Regions from separate parts of the Pseudomonas anguilliseptica genome, predicted to be linked through region 3. Evidence: predicted binding sites of a transcription regulator. Region 3 holds the regulator's gene; each other region holds the start of a gene.

Region 1 (5,165 bases), 1.5 Mb from region 3:
GTGCATTGCTGTGACCGATGTACGCGTCGGTATGTATGTTCACGAGTTTTGTGGCGCATGGATGGACCACCCCTTCTGGAAGTCCAAGTTTCTGCTCAAGTCTGAAAAAGACCTGCAGCGGATCAAGGCCAGCAGCATTGGTGAGCTGTGGATCGATGTCAGCAAAGGTTTGGATGTCGAGGACGGCACCGTCAGTGTCAGTCCCGAGGAGGTCGCAGCCGAAGCCGAGGTCGCTCTCTTGGCTGCGGTGCAGAGCCCGCCAGTCAACCTGGCGGTGTCGATGGAGGATGAGGTGCAGCGTGCGGCCAAGCTCTGCGACCGCTCCAAGGCTGCGGTGGTCAGCATGTTTGGCGATGCGCGCATGGGCCAAGCCTTGCAGTTTGAGCAGGCCGGAGAGCTGGTTGAGGAAATTTCCGACTCGATCATGCGTCACCCCAATGCGCTGATCAGCCTGGCGCGGCTGAAAAACGCCGATGAATACACCTATATGCATTCGGTGGCGGTCTGCGCGCTGATGATTGCTTTGGCGCGTAACCTGGGCCTCAACGAAAGTCAGGTGCGCGAAGCTGGGCTGGCCGGGCTGCTGCATGACATCGGCAAGATGGCGATTCCCAATGAGGTGCTGAACAAGCCCGGCAAGCTCACTGACAACGAATTCGCCACCGTGCGCGACCATCCTGAAGCCGGTTCGCGCATGTTGATTGATAGCAAGCAAGTCAGCGCGCTGGTGCTGGACGTGTGCCTGCATCACCACGAAAAGGTTGATGGCAGTGGCTATCCGCACCGTCTGGTCGGTGAGCAGATCAGCCTGTACGCGCGCATGGGCGCGGTGTGCGACGTGTATGACGCGATCACCTCCAGCCGACCGTACAAGCAGGGTTGGGATCCAGCCGAGTCGATCCGCAAGATGGCCGAGTGGAAGGGCCATTTTGATCCTGTGGTGTTCCAGGCCTTTGTCAAAACCGTGGGTATCTACCCGGTGGGTTCGCTGGTGCGTCTGGAGAGCGGGCGCATCGGCGTGGTCATGGAACAACAGGCGAAGTCTCTGCTCGCGCCGAGGGTCAAGGTGTTCTTCTCGGCCAAATCGAAAACCCCGATCCCGCAGGAAATTCTCGACCTGAGCAAGCTGGTTGGGCGCGACAGGATTGTCGGTCGTAAGTCTGCCGAAGAATGGGGCTTCCGCAATGTCGAGGAACTCTGGAACGGTATTTCCCGCTAGGTTTTTCGACCGCTAGCGCTGCTCGCGATCGGGTAACGGGCCGTGGTCCGGCCACTCATCTATGCTCATTAAACATTACCGCCTGCAGGCGCGCTGCTTGGGCGTGCTTCTTGCTTGAAGTTTTGCTTTGGCGCGCCCCTGAAGTTGGCGTGCTCAACAGGTTGAGGTGTGTATGACTGGAGTACTCAAACCGGGTGTGCGGTTGCTGGAACGTTTCAGTTTCGCGCGCAAGTTTCAGTTGGTGTTTGTCCTGTTCGCTTTGCCGCTGGGCTTCTCTCTGTGGGTTATCAGTAGCAACTATCAGGATCGACTCAACGCCATCGATAACGAACTGGAAGGTATCAATGCCCTGCAGGGCATGGCTGACGTGCAGCAGGAGCTGATAGAGCAACGCACGTTGCTGTCACGCTGGAAGGGCACCGAGAAAGCTGCCGAAGCACTGCTGCGTGAGCAGGCCAATGGTCTTGGTCCTGCCCTGCAAGCTCTGGAGCAGCCGCTTGAGTCCGAGCTGTTGAGTGATCAGGCGCGCCAGCATTTGCAGAGTCTCAGCGCCGGTCAGGCCGAGCTGAGTGTCGATGTACTGGGTAAGCTGGCCTTGCCCGATGCCCTCGAACGTTACCAAAAGAACCTGCTGAGCCTGCTGGCCCTGCGCGAGCAGGTAGCAACCGACAGCGGGTTGATCCTCGATCCGCAGCTCGACACCTACCTGATGATGGAGCAGCTGACCTACACCTTGCCGCGTCTGCTCGAACAATTGGGCAGCTTTACCAGTCAGGGCTATGGCGCGGTGGTGTCGCAGCATTTCACCTTGCAGAGCCGGGTGCTGATCCGTGATTTGCGCCGCAGCCTGGATGAGTCGCGCAGCCAACTGCTCAAGGCCCAGGCCACGCTCAAGCTGGAGGCGCCGCGTGCCATGCGCCAGCTGCAGGGGCCCTATGATGAGGCTCTGCAGGGTTACGAAGCCTTTCTCGCGGGTATTGACCGCGACATGTTCGAGGCTAGCCCCATGGCCCTGACCCCGGAGCAGTTTGTGCAGCGCACCGATGCCCTGCAGGGCCAATTGCGCAGTCTGCAGGCCGCGTTGTACCAGCAGTTTGCTGCCAGTCTTGGTGATTACCGGCGCAAGGCTCTGACCGCGATGATCGAAGTGGTCGGCGTGTTCAGCCTGCTGACCCTGCTGGCGCTGTATGTATTGTTCTGCCTCAACGCGTCGATACGTCGTAGCACCGCTGGCATCATTGAGGCCGCCGAAGGTCTGCGCGATGGTGACCTGCGCGTGCGCATGCAGGTGCATGGCGCGGATGACCTGGCGAGTATCGCGATGGTGCTGAATACCGCGGTTGGCCAGCTGCGCGACTCCATGCAGGGCGTCAACCAGCAGAGCCAGCAACTGGGCGGCACTGTGCAGATGCTTAACGGCGAGGCGCGCAATGCCCTGGAATCGGTGGAACAGCAACAGGCGCAGATGAGCCAGATTGCCGCTGCCGCCACCGAAATGGCCGCCACAGCGCAAAGCGTGGCACAGAGCTGCGAGCAGGCCGCGGTGGAAGCCAGCCAGACCCGTGAGATCGCCAACCAGAGCAATCAGCGCAGCGCGCGTACCAGCGAGAGCATGCGCCAGCTCAGCAGTCGCCTGGGTGACAGCGCTACCACGCTGCAACAGTTACGCAGCCAGACCGAGCAGATCACCCGGGTGGTGGACGTGATCAAGGGCATCGCCGAGCAGACCAACCTGCTGGCGCTCAACGCGGCCATCGAAGCCGCGCGCGCTGGTGATCAAGGCCGCGGCTTTGCCGTGGTCGCCGATGAGGTGCGTTCGCTGTCGCAACGCACGCAGAACTCCACGGCGGAAATCGCCGAAACCGTGGCCAACCTGCACCGCGTGGTCGGCCAGTCGGTGACCCAGATGGAAGATGCCGTGCGTCAGGCAGAAGGCGATGTCGGCAGCGTGCTGGCCATGGGCGAGGACCTGAGTGCCATTGTCGAGTCGGTGCAGCTGGTGACTGACCGCCTGGCGCAGATTGCCACTGCCGCCGAGCAGCAGGCGGCTACTGCCGATGAAGTCAGCGGCAATATTCAGCAGGTTGATCACGCGGCCAGCACCTTGCTGGAAGGTGCGCAGGCGGTGAGTAATGCCGCCGAACAGCTGCGTCAGGGCAGTCAGGCGTTGGAGCACAATACTGGGCGCTTCAAACTCGACTGAGGTCGTAGGATGGGTGAGGTTCTGCGTTCAGCCTTTACGCTGGCCGCAGTGTAGGTTGGGTTGAGTCGCGCAGCGGCGAAGCCCAACGATATGGCCGCCACCTGTTGGGCTTCGCTGCGCTCAACGCCAACCTACGAGTCGGGCTGCACCGGCGGCATGCTTGACGCTGGCAGCGGCCTGCCGCAGGCTCCTCGCCGAGTTGCCACGAGCAGGACGCCAATGCCGCATATTCTGATTGTCGAAGACGAAGCCGCCATCGCCGATACCCTGATTTTCGCCCTGCAGAGCGAAGGCTTTACCACCACCTGGCTGAGCCTGGCGGAGCAGGCTCTGGCCGAACAGCAGCGCAATCCGGCCGACTTGCTGATTCTCGATGTCGGCCTGCCGGATATCAGCGGCTTTGAGGCCTGCAAGCGGCTGCGGCGCTTCTCCGAGGTGCCGGTGATTTTTCTCACTGCGCGCAGCGAGGAAATCGACCGCGTAGTGGGCCTGGAAATCGGTGCCGACGATTACGTGGTCAAACCCTTTAGCCCGCGGGAAGTTGCCGCGCGGGTCAAGGCCATCCTCAAACGCATGGCTCCGCGTGAAGCGCCGGCCACCAACTCCGACAGTGGCCCGTTCCAGCTGGATATCGAGCGGGGACAAATCCACTACCACGGCCAGCTACTGAGTCTGACCCGCCACGAATTCCGTTTGCTACAAAGCCTGCTGGCGCAACCCGAGCGGGTGTTCTCCCGCGAGCAGTTGCTTGACGGATTGGGCGTGGCCGCCGATGTCGGCTACGAGCGCACCATCGACAGTCATATCAAAAGCCTGCGCGCCAAGCTGCGTCAGGTGGCTGCTGCGGCTGAGCCGATCCAGACTCACCGCGGCCTGGGTTATAGCTACTCGCCGAGGCACGCCTGATGCCCTTGGGGATTCGCATCTTTCTGGTGTACTTCCTGTTTGTCGGGCTGGCCGGCTGGTTTGTGCTGAGCACGGTGATGGACGAAATCCGCCCTGGCGTGCGCCAGAGCACCGAGGAAACCCTGGTCGACACCGCCAACCTGCTGGCGGAAATCCTGCGTGATGAGGTCAAGGCCGGGCGCCTGCAGCAGAGCCGCCTGCCCGCGTTGCTGCAAGCCTACGGTCAGCGTCAACCGCAGGCGCAGATCTGGGGCGTGGAGAAGACTCAGGTCAACCACCGCATCTATGTCACCGACGCCAAGGGCATTGTGTTGCTCGACTCAACCGGCGCGGCGGTGGGCGAGGACTATTCGCGCTGGAACGACGTGCTGCGCACCCTGCGCGGCGAGTACGGCGCGCGCTCGACCAAGGAAGACCCGAACGATCCCGACTCCTCGGTGATGTACGTGGCCGCACCGATCATGGATGGCGCACAGATTATCGGCGTGGTCTCGGTGGCCAAGCCCAATCGCACTCTGCAGCCTTATATCGAACGTTCCGAGCAGCGTCTGGCCTGGCTCGGCGGCGGCTTGATCGTGCTCGGTCTGTTGATCGGTGCGCTGTTGTCCTGGTGGCTCAGCGGCGCCTTGCGCAAGCTGACCCGCTACGCCCAGGCGGTCAGCGCTGGGCAGCGTGCCGAACTGCCCAGTGTGCGCGGTGGTGAGCTGGCGCAACTGGCCGAAGCCATCGAGCGCATGCGCACCGAGCTGGAAGGCAAGGCCTATGTCGAGCGCTACGTGCACACCCTGACTCATGAGTTGAAAAGTCCGCTGGCGGCGATTCGTGGCGCGGCGGAAT
Region 2 (5,165 bases), on a different contig from region 3:
ACGGCCTGCGCCACACCTCGGTACGCCTCGCCGCCGTGCACCGCTACCTGATTCCACATAGCGATGAAGCCGGCTTCGCCGCCTTCCTGCGCAAGTACCTCCCCCAGGAAAAGCTCAGCGATAAGCGCATCGCAGATCTCTACAAGAGATACGGACCCGGCACCTACAGCCTGCCGGATCAGGGCTATATCGCCCGCGTCCACCCACTTGAGCTGTGGCTCTTGGGCTACCTGATCGAACAACCGCAAGCCACTTTCAGCAATGCGGTGGCCGCCAGCCAGGACGAACGCCAGGAGGTCTACGGCTGGCTGTTCCGCAGCCGACACAAGAGCGCCCGCGATAGCCGCATCCGCATCATGCTCGAGGTGGAGGCCTTCCTCGATATTCACCGGCGCTGGCAAAACCTCGGTTACCCTTTCGCCCATCTGGTGCCATCGCTGGCCACCGCCATCGGCAGCTCCGGTGATCGCCCAGCAGCGTTGGCCGAGCTAGTCGGGATTATTCAGAACGACGGCATTCGGCAACCCACTGCCCGCATCGACAGCCTGCACTTCGCCGCTGATACACCCTATGACACCCTGGTGGTACGCGACCATACCGAAGGCAAGCGAGTCATGGCCTCTGAGGTCGCGGCCGCGCTGCGCAGCGCCCTCGCCGATGTGGTTGAGGCAGGCACTGCGCGACGCTTGCTGGGCAGCTTTACTCAGGCTGACAGCCAACCGCTGAAAGTCGGCGGCAAAACCGGCACCGGTGATAACCGCATCGAAACCGTCGGCGCCGGTGGCCGGGTACTCAGCTCACGCGCGATGAACCGCACAGCAACCTTTGTCTTCTACCTCGGCCCACGTCACTTCGGCACCCTTACTGCCTTCGTCCCTGGCCGCGCGGCAGAAAGCTTCCGCTTCACCTCAGCGCTACCGGTACAGGTGCTCAAAGGCATGGCGCCGATTCTGCAGCCTTATCTTGAGCCGGATACTCACAGCAAATGCCTGCCATTTACGCCTGCGGTTAAGGCCAGCAGCTTGTAAGGTCGGAATAAAAAACGGGAGGCCACTGGCGTCCCGTTTTTTGAACCCTGCGATAACTACTTCGCTTTGTAGATAATCCCGGGACTGCATTGCACCATCTGGTAGTGGTTAGGCAAGCCATTGAGCGCTTCAGACGCCCCCAGGAACAGATAACCGCCGGGCTTCAACATGGCATGAATGCGCGTGAGGATGTCCTTCTTCACCTCGGCCGAAAAATAGATCAGCACGTTACGGCAGAACACCACATCGAACTTGCCCAGGCTGGCGTAACTGTCCAACAGGTTCAGCGGACGAAACTCGATACGGCTACGAATCGCCGGCTTGACCACCCAGCGCCCCGGCCCCTTGGGGTCGAAATAGCGCTGCAGTCGTTCCTGAGAAAGCCCACGCCCCATCGCCAGACTGTCGTACTCACCGGATTTACAGTTGATCAACATGGTCGGCGAGAGGTCGGTGGCCACAATCTGCAAGCTGCCCTTGAGTTGACCAATATTGGTCTTCTCGAACTCATCGACAGTCATCGACAGCGAATAAGGTTCCTGCCCGGACGAACAAGCCGCCGACCAGATGCGCAGGCGCTGACCGGGGCTTGCCTTGATCATCTCCGGCAGCACGCGTTTTTTCAGCACCTCGAACGGATAGGTATCGCGAAACCACAGGGTTTCGTTGGTGGTCATGGCATCAACCACCTGTTCGCGCAAACCGCTGCGTGGCTGACTCTGCATGCGCTGCACTAGCTCACCCAGGGTCTTGATGCTGTTCTGCTCCATCAATTTGTTGAGCCGACTGGAAACCAGATACTGCTTGTTGGTGCCAAGCAGGATGCCGCAGGCTTTTTCCAGGAAAGTCCGGAACTGCTCGAAATCCAAATTACCTGTAGACACTCGCGAGGCCTCGACAAACATATGATTCACTGAGGGCCAGGCCCTCAGTCCCCTGCCGCGATATTGATGCGGGCAGCTACCCGTGCCGCCAGGTCATCCGGGCGAAACTTGGCGAGAAAATCATCTGCGCCCACCTTCTTCACCATGGCCTGGTTGAACACGCCAGATAACGAAGTATGCAGGATGATGTGCAGCTTTTGCATGCGCGGATCGGCGCGGATCTGTGCGGTCAGCGTATAGCCATCCATTTCCGGCATTTCGATGTCGGAAATCAGCATCAAAAACTCCTCTGCAGGATTTTTGCCTTCTTCAACCATCGCATTCAGATAGTCCAGCGCCTCACGTCCGTCGTTCAGCGCCACCACCTCGACGCCAACAGTCTCCAGGCACCGGGTCACCTGCTTGCGCGCCACAGATGAATCGTCGCACGTGAGTACACGCATGCTCACTGCGCGCGCCTGGGTCTTTGCGTCAAGCACACCTTCGGAGATCACGTCAGAGGTCGGAGCTACTTCCGCGAGGATTTTCTCAACATCGATGATTTCGACCATCTTGTCATCCAAGTGAGTAACCGCCGTCAGGTAATGGTCACGCCCGGTGCCCTTGGGTGGCGGATGAATCGACTCCCAATTCATGTTGACGATGCGCTCGACCGAGTGCACCAGAAAGCCCTGAACCTTGGTGTTGTACTCAGTGATGATGACGAAGCTGTTGTCGATATTGGCCAGCGGCGCACTGCCGGTGGCCATGGACAAATCAAGAATCGGAATAGTGCCGCCACGAATACTGGCGACACCGCGAACAACCGGACTGGATTTCGGCATGATGGTGAGCTTGGGGCATTGCAGCACCTCTTTCACCTTGAATACGTTGATCCCATACAGTTGGTTGCTGTTCAGACGAAACAGCAACAACTCCAAACGATTCTGTCCAACCAACTGAGTTCGCTGGTTAACCGAATCCATCACACCGGCCATACCCAAACTCCTTATTTGAGTAACAGATTGCTGTCAGCGTAGCAGGCGGCACGCGCCTTGCTATCCAACCCACATGAACACTGAAACGACAACTAACCGACACTCACTGGCAAAATGCCGCTACTGGCTGGCAGTTGTACCCGCTTTGCTGGCACTCGGCTATAGCGCCTTGGCAACAGCCAACGCCACACGACCTGAACAACTTATCGGCGCTGGCGAAGTTTTTCTTGAGCAAGCGGTGAGTGATTATTTACAGCGTAGCAAAATCGCTGGCCGCCATGAGATTCAAATCAGCCGACTCGACCCACGCTTGCGCCTGCCGCTGTGCCCACAGCCATTGACCACTACCCTGGAAAGCCCTGCTGAGCCTATTGGCCGCGTGACCTTACGCGTACGCTGTGACGGTGCGGCCCCCTGGACAGTATTTGTACCTGGGCAAGTGCGCCTGTACCGCGAAGTGGTGATCGCCAGTCGCCCGCTGAAACGCAACAATCTGCTGACGGATATGGATGTGGTGTTAGCCGAACGAGATGTTGGGCTGCTCAACCAGGGTTATCTGACCGCTCTCAAGCAAGCAATCGGCAAAAAATTGACGCGGCCATTGTTGCCCGATCAGGTGCTTGCGCCGATTCATGTGCAAGCGGCCGAGGCCATACGCAAAGGTGATCAGGTCGTGATCAGCGCCCGCAGCGCTGGCATCAGCGTACGCATGCCCGGCGAAGCCTTGTCGGACGGCACGATAGGCAAACAGATCAGCGTGCGCAATCAACGTTCCAATCGAGTGATCAGAGCCCGTGTAGTTGGGCCTGGACAGGTTGAAGTCGCGATGTAGGCATGCTTCTTGTTTTAACTTTGTGCACTCGGTGAGCTGACGATTATCCACACTGTGTTTAGACTGTTACCTGACGCACACTTTTTTGCCCTAAAGTTTTTCAGGGCAATGCCGACAAGCTAGGCAAGCGTCCAAACACTGTTCGAGGTTTTGCATCATGGTCATTGACATCAACCGGCTCAACAATGCCGCATCGCCAGCCAACTCGGGGCGGACCGGCAGTGCGCAGGCAGGTGGCCAGAACGAAGCCATCGGCGGTAAACAACCCGGCAACGTACCCAGCCCCGTCGAGCAGGCGCAGCAAGCCGGCAAGAGCGGCGAGTCGGTACAGCTGAGCCGCGAGGCCCAACAGTTGCAAAAAGTTAGCGAAAAACTGCGCGACCAGCCGACCGTCAACAAAGAACGCGTCGCTCAGCTCAAGCAGGCGATCGAAGATGGCAGCTACCAAGTCGATAGCCAGCGCGTCGCCAGCAAACTGCTTAATTTCGAATCCCAGCGCTAGTCACCGGACTACGCTGGGGTAATTGGCCGCCCAATAGACACTGCGCGCACCTCCTGCAGCGTCTGTTACCCCGAAGAGCCCGCAATGCACGACACCAGCCTGCTTGAACTGTTCACCAACGATATCGGCACCGCTGAGCAGTTGCTTGAATTGATCGACACCGAGTTTCAAGCTCTCACTGACCGCGACCTCCCCCGCCTGCAGAGCATTCTGGCTGACAAGCTGCCGCTGCTGAGCCTGCTTGACCAGCATGGCAAGGAACGCAGCCAGCTACTCGCCAGCCTCAACCTCAGCCCCGACCGCACGGGCCTGCAAGCGCTTGCCACACAGTCCAGCCAAGGCGAACTGTTGCTTGAGCGTGGCGATCAACTCAACGCCCTGCTCGAGCGCTGCCAAGCGGCCAACCTGCGCAATGGCCGACTGATTCGCTCCAGCCAGGCCTCGGCTCACAGCATGCTCGGCATTCTGCGTGGCAACGAGACGCCCAGCCTCTATGACAGCCGCGGCAGTGCCGCTAGAATCGGCCAGCAGCGCCCGCTCAGCCAGGCCTGAAACCTATAAAAGGCACAGGGGACATACTGTCACATTGCCAGTATGCTAGTGCCATAGCATTTGCTCGGAGAGTTATGGACCGTGTCCAGTCCTTTTAGCCAGGAAGATGGCCCGCAGCCACCCAAGGTGCTCAAGGCACCGGTGGAAATAGTTGCCAACCTGCGCCAACTGCAACAAAACCATGACCCGCTGATCATCACCTTCCACGAACGCAATCAGCGCTTCCAGAGCTACGTGATCAATGTGGATCGCGACAAGAATCTGTTGATTCTCGATGAGTTGGTTCCAAACGACGGCGAGCGCTACCTGGCCAATGGCGAGGCGTTCAATGTCGAAGCCTTCCATGAAGGAGTGCGCGTAGCCTGGAAATGCGAACAGAGCGTGCGCATC
Region 3 (5,165 bases):
ATGAAGCTGGTGCGTGATGAGCTGGGTGCCGATGCCTCGATCATTGGCAATCGCCGGGTTGCCGGCGGTGTCGAGCTGACCGCCGCGCTGGATTATCAGGTGCCTGCCGCGCCAGCCCGTCAGCCCAACCCGGCGCTGGAAGCCGAGCTGCGCAAGACCCAGGCAAAAATCGCCACGGCCCAGGCGGAACTTACCACCCGCACCCAGGTGGATGCCGGCAAGGACCGCCAGCTGTTTGGCGCCGCTGCGAGCCAGCCGGCTGACAGCTTGGCCGCCGTGATGCGCAAACCTCAGGCAGTGCCTGCTGCAACCGATCAGCGCGCCCTGGATGCCATGCGTTTCGAACTCCACGGCCTGCGTGAGCTGATTGAAGTGCAGCTGGGCTCGATTGCCTGGGGCCAGTTGCAAAACCGCCGCCCACAGCAAGCCAATCTGTGGCGCCGCCTGCAGCGTATGGGGTTGTCGGTCGAATTGTCGAAAGCGCTGCTGGAGCGTGTCAGCACTGTGACCGAACCTCGCCAGGCCTGGCGCATGGTGCTGGCGCATCTGGCCCACGCGATCAAAACGCCGAAGCAGGAACCGATGGAGGAGGGCGGCGTGATCGCCCTGGTCGGCCCGGCTGGCATGGGCAAAACCACTACGCTGGCCAAACTGGCCGCTCGCTACGTGCTCAAGTACGGCGCGCAGCATATTGCACTGGTAAGCCTGGACAGCTACCGCATTGGTGCTCAGGAACAACTCAAGACTCTGGGGCGCATCCTCAATGTTCCGGTGACCCTGGTCGATCCCGGCCAGTCGTTGACTCAGGCCTTGGCCCCGCTGGCGCGTAAGCGTGTGGTGCTGATCGACACTGCCGGCCTGCCTGCCAACGATCCAGCCCTGCGCATGCAACTGGAAGCACTGGCCAGCCGCGGCGTCAATGCAAAAAATTATCTGGTAATGGCCGCTACCAGTCAGGGCCAAGTGCTGAAAGCCGCCTACCATAGTTATAAGCGCTGCGGATTGTCTGGCTGCATCCTGACCAAAGCGGATGAAGCTACCAGTCTGGGTGAGGTTTTAGGACTGGCTATTAGCCAGCGTCTACCGGTAGCCTATCTCACTGATGGGCCACGCATTCCCGATGACTTGCAGATTCCCCGCAGTCATCAACTGGTGAGCCGGGCCGTAGGGCTGCAGGCTAGCCAGGACCCAAGCGAGGATACGATGGCGGAGATGTTTGCCGGCCTTTACCAGCAACCCACCCGACGCGTCAGCTAAGCGTCGGGCTGTTGGAATTGAACCGCGCTTAGCCGGCCAAGTGGCTCCAGTCGAAGTTAGACAAGGTGTGTAGAAATATGGGTATGCATCCCGTACTGGTGATTGCGGTGACCGGCGGCAAAGGTGGCGTCGGTAAGACCAACGTCTCGGTGAACCTGGCGTTGGCCCTGGCCGATCTTGGTCGCCGGGTGATGCTGATGGACGCTGACCTGGGCTTGGCCAACGTCGATGTGCTGCTTGGCCTGAGCGCCAAACGCACCCTGGAAAACGTCATCAGTGGCGAGTGCGAACTGCGCGATGTATTGCTGCAGGGGCCGGGCGGTATTCGTATCGTGCCGGCCGCGTCTGGTATCCAGAGCATGGTGCAGCTGTCACCCATGCAGCATGCAGGTTTGATCCAGGCGTTCAGTGATATCAGCGACAATCTTGATGTGCTGATTATCGACACTGCCGCCGGTATTGGTGATGGTGTAGTCAGCTTTGTTCGCGCCGCTCAGGAAGTGCTGGTGGTTGTGTGTGATGAGCCTACGTCGATTACCGACGCCTATGCGCTGATCAAACTGCTCAACCGCGACCATGGCATGAACCGTTTCCGGGTACTGGCCAATATGGCTCATAGCCCGCAGGAAGGTCGCAACCTCTTTGCTAAGCTGACTAAAGTCACTGACCGTTTTCTCGATGTTGCCCTGCAGTATGTAGGTGCAGTGCCTTACGATGAGTCAGTGCGCAAGGCCGTGCAGAAGCAGCGCGCGGTCTACGAAGCCTTCCCGCGCTCGAAGTGCGCGCTGGCGTTCAAGGCGATAGCCCAGAAAGTCGACGCCTGGCCGTTACCGGCCAACCCGCGCGGTCATTTGGAGTTTTTCGTTGAGCGTCTGGTGCAGCAACCGATCGCGGACACGGCCATATGACAGCAGCCTCTGGACTTCGTATGTATAGCAAGGCGCAGGCGCAGGATTCCCAGCACCAGTTGATCGAGCGCTACGCGCCCCTGGTCAAACGCATTGCCTATCACCTGTTGGCCCGTCTACCGGCCAATGTGCAGGTCGACGATTTGATTCAGGCCGGGATGATCGGTCTGCTTGAAGCGTCAAAAAAATACGACTCCAACAAAGGTGCCAGTTTCGAGACGTTCGCCGGTATTCGCATTCGCGGCTCAATGCTTGATGAAGTGCGCAAAGGTGACTGGGCGCCGCGTTCGGTGCATCGCAATAGCCGCATGGTCAGCGACGCAATTCGAATAATTGAGGCCAGAACCGGCAGAGACGCTAAAGATCAAGAGGTTGCGGCCGAACTCCAATTGAGTCTCGAGGATTACTACGGCATTCTGGGCGACACTTTAGGCAGCCGCCTGTTCAGTTTCGACGACCTGCTTCAGGACGGCGAACACGGTGGGCTGGGTGAAGACGCTGGCAGCAACCACCTCGAACCTTCTCGTGATCTGGAAGATGAACGCTTTCAGGCGGCCCTGACAGATGCCATTGCCAACCTGCCGGAGCGCGAACGCCTGGTGTTAGCGCTATATTACGATGAAGAACTGAATCTTAAAGAGATCGGCGAGGTGTTGGGGGTTAGCGAATCACGTGTAAGCCAACTACACAGTCAGTGTGCCGCTCGTTTACGCGCTCGTTTGGGTGAGTGGCGTGCACATTGAGTTGTTTCGCTAACGCTGGGCCGGTTTCACGATTAAAAGCGCACGCAGGTTGCTGGGTGCGTTTGGGACTGTACGGAGGTCGACTTGGACAAGAACATGAAAATCCTCATCGTTGATGACTTTTCAACGATGCGACGGATCATCAAGAACCTCCTGCGTGACTTGGGGTTCACCAACACAGCGGAAGCCGATGATGGCGTCACCGCGCTGCCCATGCTGCAGAGCGGCAGTTTCGACTTTCTGGTGACCGACTGGAACATGCCTGGCATGACAGGCATCGACCTGCTGCGCGCGGTGCGTGCAGACGAGCGCCTGAAAACTCTGCCGGTGTTGATGGTCACCGCAGAAGCCAAGCGCGATCAGATCATTGAAGCAGCCCAGGCTGGGGTTAACGGTTATGTAGTTAAACCGTTCACTGCCCAGGTGCTGAAAGAGAAGATTGAAAAGATCTTCGAACGGGTCAACGGCTGATGTCTGCCATGAGGGTGCTATGGAACATAAAGATTCCGTTCAGGGTGACCTTGAGTCGAGCCTGAAACACAACGCTCGCCAACTGGTAGACAGCCTGGAACAAGGCAATTTTGGTGAAGCGGTACAGTTGATACATGAGCTCAACAAAGCGCGTGACCGTGGTTTGTATCACGAGATCGGCAAGCTGACCCGTGAGCTGCATAACGCCATCGTCAATTTTCAGCTCGCCCCCCATATGCCGCATGCCACGGAGGTTTCGCAAATAACCGATGCCACCGAACGGCTGAATTACGTGGTAACGATGACCGAAAAAGCGGCCAATCGCACCATGGATCTGGTTGAGCAGAGTGCCCCACTGGTTAACGACCTCAGTGATGAGGCGCAGAGCCTGAGCGCTGATTGGGGACGCTTTATGCGCCGCGAGATGAGCGCCGATGGTTTCCGTGAACTGGCCAAGCGTGTTGAGCTGTTTCTCGCGCGTAGCGAGCGCGACGGTGCCAAACTGTCTGGGCACCTCAACGATATTTTGCTGGCTCAGGACTATCAGGATTTGACTGGGCAGGTGATCAAGCGAGTAACCCAGCTGGTTACCGAGGTGGAAAGCAACCTGCTGAAGCTGGTGTTGATGGCCAGTCAGGTGGACCAGTTTGCCGGCATTGAGCACAACCATGAGTTGCTCCGCGCCGAACAAGAAAAACAAAAAGAGCCTTCCCGTGGTGAAGGTCCGCAGATTCATGCCGATAAGCGTGAAGACGTCGTATCCAATCAGGATGATGTCGACGACCTGCTTTCCAGTCTGGGATTTTAGGAGCACGTCTTATGAGCTTCGGCGCCGATGAAGAAATCCTCCAGGACTTCCTGGTAGAGGCCGGCGAGATTCTTGAACTACTGTCCGAACAGCTTGTAGAGCTGGAAAGTCGCCCGGACGACATGAATCTGCTCAACGCTATTTTTCGCGGGTTTCATACCGTTAAAGGTGGTGCCGGTTTTCTCCAGCTCAACGAGCTGGTGGAATGCTGCCATATCGCAGAAAACGTCTTCGACATCCTGCGTAAGGGTGAGCGGCGCGTCGACTCCGCTTTGATGGATGTGGTGCTGGAAGCACTGGATGCCGTCAACAGCATGTTTACCGAGGTCCGTGAGCGCACTGATCTGACTCCTGCTACTCCTGAGCTGCTTGCCGCCCTGGCACGCCTGGCTGAGCCGGCAGGTGCTGAAGAGGCTGCGCCGATTGAAGCGCACGCCGAGCCTGAGCCTGAAGCCGAGGTTGCAGTCGAAGAGCCCACTGGCGATATCACCGACAGCGAGTTCGAGCAGTTATTGGGGGCCTTGGATGAGTCTCCGGCGCAAGCGCCCAGCGCCGCCAGCAGTGATGAGATTACCGATGATGAGTTCGAGTCCTTGCTCGATCAGCTGCACGGCAAAGGTCAGTTTGTAGCGCCTGACGTTGCTGTTGCACCAGCGGCACCTGTCGCGGCTGCGCCAGTTGCCGCGGGCGGCGATGAAATCACCGATGATGAATTTGAATCGTTGCTTGATCAGTTGCATGGCAAAGGTCAGTTTGCTCCGCCACCTGTGTCAGCACCTGCCGCACCGGTGGCCAAGGCCGAGCCAGCTGATGCACCGAGTGGTGATATCACCGACGATGAATTCGAAGCCTTGCTTGATCAGCTGCACGGCAAAGGCAAGTTTGTCGAACCTGAAGCGATCAAGCCCGTTGCTCCCGCGCCGGTTGCCAAGCCTGCTGAACCGGTCAAGGCCGCAGCTAAACCCGCTGCCAAGGTAG
Region 4 (5,165 bases), 400 kb from region 3:
AGCGCCGTGGAATCGGCAGCTTCCTTGCTCAGTACCGGGTCTTCGGCGTCCTGCGGCAGCTGGTTCTTCACCTCATTGGCCTTGGCCAGCAGTTCGGTGAACAAACGGTCGCTATTGGCGCCGATACGCGCATAGATCGAGATGATCGACACGTTCTGCCGGCTGACCGAGGTCATGTAGTCGATACCGTCGGCGCTGGCCAGGCTCTGTTGCAGCGGCTGGGTGATATAGCCCTGAATGGTCTCGGCGTTGGCCCCGGGGTAAGCCGTGGTCACCGTGATCAGGGCGTTTTCCATCTGCGGGTACTGGCGGATGGTCAGTTTGCTGAATGCCTGGAAGCCAAGCAGGATGATCAACAGACTGACCACGGTCGCCAATACCGGGCGACGGATAAAGGGATCAGTAAAAGCCATAAATAAGTTCCTTTACGCCTGCGCGATTACTCGTCGCTCGGCTTGGCCTGCGCATTGGCGATGCTGACGTGGGCGCCGTTATCCAGCTTCAGCTGGCCGGCGGATACCACCTGCTCACCGGCCTGCAGGCCTTTGAGAATCACCACCTGGCCGTCGCGGCGTTCGCCGGTTTCGACGAAACGGCGCTCGACCACCAGTTCAGCCTGGCCTTTGTCATCTTTGACCACCTGGCCGTCCTCGCCCTTCTTCTCGCCGATCACGGACACCGAGTTGCCGTAGAGGGTGTAGGTGATGGCAGTTTCCGGTACCACGATCAGGTTCTGCTCGCCGGGCAACAGCACTTCCAGGTTGGCGAACATGCCGGGCAGCAGTTTGCTTTCCGGGTTGGCCAGCATGGCGCGCACCTGCACGTTGCGGGTGGTGTCCTCGACCTTGGGGTTGATCGCGGCGATTTCGCCTTCGAACACCTCGTTTGGGTAAGCCGCCACGCTGAAGCGCACGCGCTCGCCAATGGCCAGTTTGGGCACCGCCTGTTCGGGCAGGAAGAAGTCGACGTAGAGTTTGCTCAGGTCCTGCAGAGTGGCAATGGTGGTGCCGGAGGCCAGGTAGTCACCGACATCCACCTGACGGATGCCGATAGTGCCGGCAAAGGGCGCAAGGATGCGCTTCTTCGCCAGTTGTGCCTGCAGCTGGGCGACGCTGGCATTGGCCTTCTGCAGGCTGGCGGAGAGGCGGTCGAACTCGCTTTTCGAGATGCTCTGGCGGGTGACCAGGCTACGACCGCGCTCGTACTCCACGCGGGCCAGGCCCAGTTCGGCCTGCGCAGTGCCCAGGCTGGCCTGCTCGACATCGCTGTCCATCTGGATCAGTGGCTGCTGCAGGGTGACCTGTTCGCCGGAGCGGAACAGCACCTGCTGCACGGTGCCGCCGACCTCCACGGTCAGGTCAACACCCTGGAAGGCCTTGAGTGTGCCGATGGCTGGCAGGCGACCCTGCCACGGCTGTTCTTCTGCTGTCGCGGCATCAATGCTGATGGCCGGCTGCGGTGCCGAGAACATCTGCACTTGTTGGTAGATGGAAAAGCCTTTGTAGGCGGCGAGGGCGAGTACCACGACGAGTACTGCGCCGAGCATGATCAGCATGCGGCGAAGCAACATATTCCGGTTCCTTGGCAAAGCGGATGAGGGCCTGGGAATAGGCAAGAGGGGCACATTAGACCCCTCGCCGTGGCCTGTCAAAGATTCGCATTTGCAAAAGATTGCGGTGCAAAAGTTGCCAGGTTGGTCAAGTGTTTTTAAAGCAAAATGCCAGCATGTGCTGGCATTTTGTGTGTTGCGTTGCGCCGATCAAGTGCTCAGACGCTGGGTCACTTCGTTGAGTTGTCCGGAGAGGATTTGCAGGTTTTGCCCGGCGCTCTCGGTGCGCTTCACGTTCTCCTGATTGGCGGTGGCGATGGCGGTGATTTCGGTGAGGTTGCGCGAGATGTCTTCGGCCACCGAGGTCTGCTCTTCGGCGGCGGTGGCGATCTGCCGGTTCATATCACGAATGGCTTCCACTGCACTGGTGATCAGTTGCAGCGTCGCGCCGGCCTCGGTGACCTGAGTCACGCCTTCCTCGCTGCGGTGCTGACCACTTTCGATGGCGCGCACCGCATTGACCGCGCCGGTTTGCACAGTGTCGATAATCTGGTGGATTTCCGCCGTGGACTCGGCGGTGCGCTGCGCCAGGGTGCGCACTTCATCGGCCACCACGGCAAAGCCGCGGCCTTGTTCGCCGGCGCGGGCAGCCTCGATGGCCGCGTTAAGCGCGAGCAGGTTGGTCTGCTCGGCGATGCCGCGAATCACTTCCAGCACCTTGCCGATGCGCCCGCTGTCGGCTTCCAGGCGGCGAATCACCTCAGAGGTGTTACTGATCTCGCCGCGAATATCGGTGATGGTTTTGATGGTCGCCTGCATCACCGTCTCACCCTGGCGCGCGGCGCTGTCGGCTGCATCGGCCGCGCCGGCGGCTTCGGCTGCGTGACGCGCGACTTCCTGGGCGGTGGCGGACATTTCATGCATGGCCGTGGCGACCTGATCGGTGCGCGAGAACTGCTCGCGAGTGCCTTGGGCCATCAGTGTTGCGATGGAGTTGAGCTCGCCGCTGGCGGTATCCAGATCCGCCGTGCTGCGTTTCAAACGGGTAAAGGTGTCGGCGAGGAAGTCGCGCAGGATATTTGCGGCCACGGCGAGTTTCCCCAGCTCGTCCTGACGCGTGGCGTCTACGTGCTGACCGAAGTTGCCTCGGCTAAGTTGCGCGATATGTTCGATCAGCTCGCGAACCGGGTTGATCAGGTTGCGGTTGATCAACCAGAGGCTGAACAGGGCAATGACCACGGTGGCGCCGAGCATCAGTAGGGTACCGAGGGTGATGGTGCGGTCTGCCGAGGCATTGATCAGGCTGGCCTGATCCAGGCTCTGTTGGTGCAGTTCGCTGGCCAGGGCCTCCATCTGCTGGGTGGTGTTGCGGTCAATGCCGGAGACCGCCTTGCCGCCGACCGCCGCGTCACCGCCGGCAGCGACAAAGGCGTCGCGACCCTTGCGGTAGTTGGCGCCGAGCGCCTGGTGTTCGCTGCGCAACGTATCGACCTTGGTTTTCAGTGCACGGTCGTTGCCGGCCAGCTCGCTCAATTTGCCCAGTAGGTCCTGAACCTTGCGTTCCTGCGCTTCGAACTGGCTCCAGTATTTGTCCAGCTGAGCTTTGTCGCTGCCACGCAGCAGCACGTTCTTCCACTCCTGTACCTGGGTCTTGAAATTCAGGTTGGTCGAGTCGATCAGCGTCGAGGCCTCCAGCGGACCCTCAAGCAGGCCGCGGTAGGCCTGCATGCCGCTGGAGAGGAAACTGAAACAGGCCAGTGCCGTGACCAGTATCAGCGCCAGGCTGCCGCCGAGCAGAGCGAGAATTTGCGCGCGCAAAGATTTTTGCAGAAACATGGGCGATACCCTTGAGTGTGGAAGGCGGGATGCCAGTGACGCTGAGCGCGTCCTAACTGCGAAGATCCTTATCGACTGGTATCAGCTGTGCCGGATTGCCCAAAGGCAGCGGCTAGTTAGGAGTATAGATCGGCTCTGCGGCAGCGTTCTTTAGCGTGCCGCAGGCGTATTACGGATTTAGCGGTGGCGCTAAACCAGACGCAGGTGGTTGTCCCAAAGGCCGGCAGGCAGCTGCAGGGGCTTGCTGCTGATCTGGGGGCTGCGGCAGTCATACAGGCGGCAACGGCCAACGCCGCTGCTGACCACAAAGCCGTCGGCTACCGCGCCTACGCCGGCGCAATCGGCCAGAGGCGCATCCAGGCGCAGTTCGGCGCTGTCCAGATCCCAGATAAACACCCGGTTGCCGCGGGGAGCAGTCAACGCCAGCAGGCGCAGCTCGCTGTGGATCGCCACGCTGGCGGTGTACTGGTTCATCAGTTGGCGCTGCGCATCGGCTACCGGAAAGTACTGGAAGGGCTGGCCAGGGCGTTTGATCGCCAAGAGCGGCACCACATCGCTGATCTCGTCCATATATTGCTGGCCGGTGACCAGGGTGCCGTCGCTGGCCACGGCCATATGGCGCACGCTGTTCATCCGTTCGGGCAGCTGCTCCCGACTGATCAGGCTGCCGTCGCGGCGCAGCAGCACCAGGCTGGACTCCATGGCGTCGAGATTCATTTCCACCCGGCTATCGGCCTCGGTGCGGATGCCGCCGTTGGCCACGGCCAGGGTTTCACCGTCTGGCAGCCAGAGCAGTTGGTGCGGGCCGATGCCGTGGGTCGACAGTTCGCTGCTGCGCAGTAGCTGTTCACCTTGCAGGCGATAGACACCGAGTACGCCGCGACCGGGGTCGGAGGTGTCGTTCTCGGTGGCGTACAGCCATTCGCCGTCCTTGTGGAACACCGCGTGGCCGTAGAAATGGCGCTGCTTGGGTGAGTTCAGGGTCTGCAGCAGACGGCCGTTACGGGTGTCGATCAGGTAGCTCTGGGTGCTCGGGCGACGGCCGACAAACAGCGCCATAGGCAAAAACGGATGGCCGATCACATCGTGGCAGCGCTCGCTGACCTGGGTGGCAAACACCTGGCTGCCATCCAGTCGGTAACCCACCGCGAAGTGCTTGCCAGCGCTGTCGTTGCGCGCCGACAGCAGCAGCGGCTGGGCGCCGCTGTGCATAAGCGTCCAGCCACCATAAGTGCCGGCGGCCGCTGCCGTGGCGGCAACAGCAGCGATGCTCAGCCCTAGAAAGGCGCGGCGATTGATCTGCATGCTTTAGTCGCCGTCATGGGCGTTAAAGCCCAGCTGGATGCCCAGGGTCTTGGCCAGTTCGGATTCATGCAGGCGATGCAGCACATTCAGGCTGTCGTACAGGGCATTCACCTCTCTGCGGCCGGCTTCGTCGCTCAGCAGTTCGCCGAGCGGGCGCTGGGCGGCGGCCAGGCGCTGACGGGTGTCGCTGTAGGCGGCGTTGATGCGTTGTTTCAGTGCGTCTTGATCACTGCCAAGCAGCGCCTGGATGCCATCCTGTTCGGCGCCCAGCCAGATGCGTTCGGCACTGGCCAGACTGGCGGCGAGGTTGGCCAGGCTGGCCTTGCTGCGCCAGGCTTCGGCCTGATAGGGCTGCGGCTGGCCTTTGCTTTGACGGCCGAGGGGCGTGCCGAGTTTCTTCTTCAGCCCGTCGATGGCGCTGACCTGGGTGCGCAGCAGCTCGGCCACCGCTTCCGGGGCTTCGGCGTAGCGGGCG

Evidence for each region. The regulator FliA, encoded in region 3, starts transcription of late flagellar genes. The targets are predictions, from matches to a motif close to CTAAAGTTTNNNNNNNNNNNGCCGNTAA.
Region 1: a site for FliA is predicted at 1,334-1,361, ahead of BLW24_RS08705 (methyl-accepting chemotaxis protein). Genes of this name have one in related genera too.
Region 2: a site for FliA is predicted at 3,812-3,839, ahead of flgM (flagellar biosynthesis anti-sigma factor FlgM). Genes of this name have one in related genera too.
Region 4: a site for FliA is predicted at 3,512-3,539, ahead of BLW24_RS14155 (methyl-accepting chemotaxis protein). Genes of this name have one in related genera too.

What each region holds. Positions count from the first base shown of each region.
Region 1 is NZ_FNSC01000001.1:1,800,749-1,805,913, reverse strand. It holds gene BLW24_RS08710 (cyclic di-GMP phosphodiesterase) at 1-1,219, shown strand, start outside; gene BLW24_RS08705 (methyl-accepting chemotaxis protein) at 1,392-3,422, shown strand; gene creB (two-component system response regulator CreB) at 3,642-4,328, shown strand; gene creC (two-component system sensor histidine kinase CreC) at 4,328-5,165, shown strand, end outside.
Region 2 is NZ_FNSC01000002.1:172,124-177,288, reverse strand. It holds gene BLW24_RS25305 (transglycosylase domain-containing protein) at 1-1,028, shown strand, start outside; gene cheR (protein-glutamate O-methyltransferase CheR) at 1,085-1,912, opposite strand; gene BLW24_RS25295 (chemotaxis protein CheV) at 1,957-2,889, opposite strand; gene flgA (flagellar basal body P-ring formation chaperone FlgA) at 2,963-3,721, shown strand; gene flgM (flagellar biosynthesis anti-sigma factor FlgM) at 3,879-4,223, shown strand; gene BLW24_RS25280 (flagella synthesis protein FlgN) at 4,308-4,775, shown strand; gene BLW24_RS25275 (flagellar brake protein) at 4,857-5,165, shown strand, end outside.
Region 3 is NZ_FNSC01000001.1:3,293,923-3,299,087, forward strand. It holds gene flhF (flagellar biosynthesis GTPase FlhF) at 1-1,257, shown strand, start outside; gene fleN (flagellar synthesis regulator FleN) at 1,335-2,165, shown strand; gene fliA (RNA polymerase sigma factor FliA) at 2,162-2,908, shown strand; gene BLW24_RS15935 (chemotaxis response regulator CheY) at 3,005-3,379, shown strand; gene BLW24_RS15940 (protein phosphatase CheZ) at 3,399-4,187, shown strand; gene BLW24_RS15945 (chemotaxis protein CheA) at 4,199-5,165, shown strand, end outside.
Region 4 is NZ_FNSC01000001.1:2,894,333-2,899,497, forward strand. It holds gene BLW24_RS14145 (multidrug efflux RND transporter permease subunit) at 1-413, opposite strand, end outside; gene BLW24_RS14150 (efflux RND transporter periplasmic adaptor subunit) at 440-1,570, opposite strand; gene BLW24_RS14155 (methyl-accepting chemotaxis protein) at 1,760-3,385, opposite strand; gene BLW24_RS14160 (DUF1513 domain-containing protein) at 3,575-4,684, opposite strand; gene BLW24_RS14165 (imelysin family protein) at 4,694-5,165, opposite strand, start outside.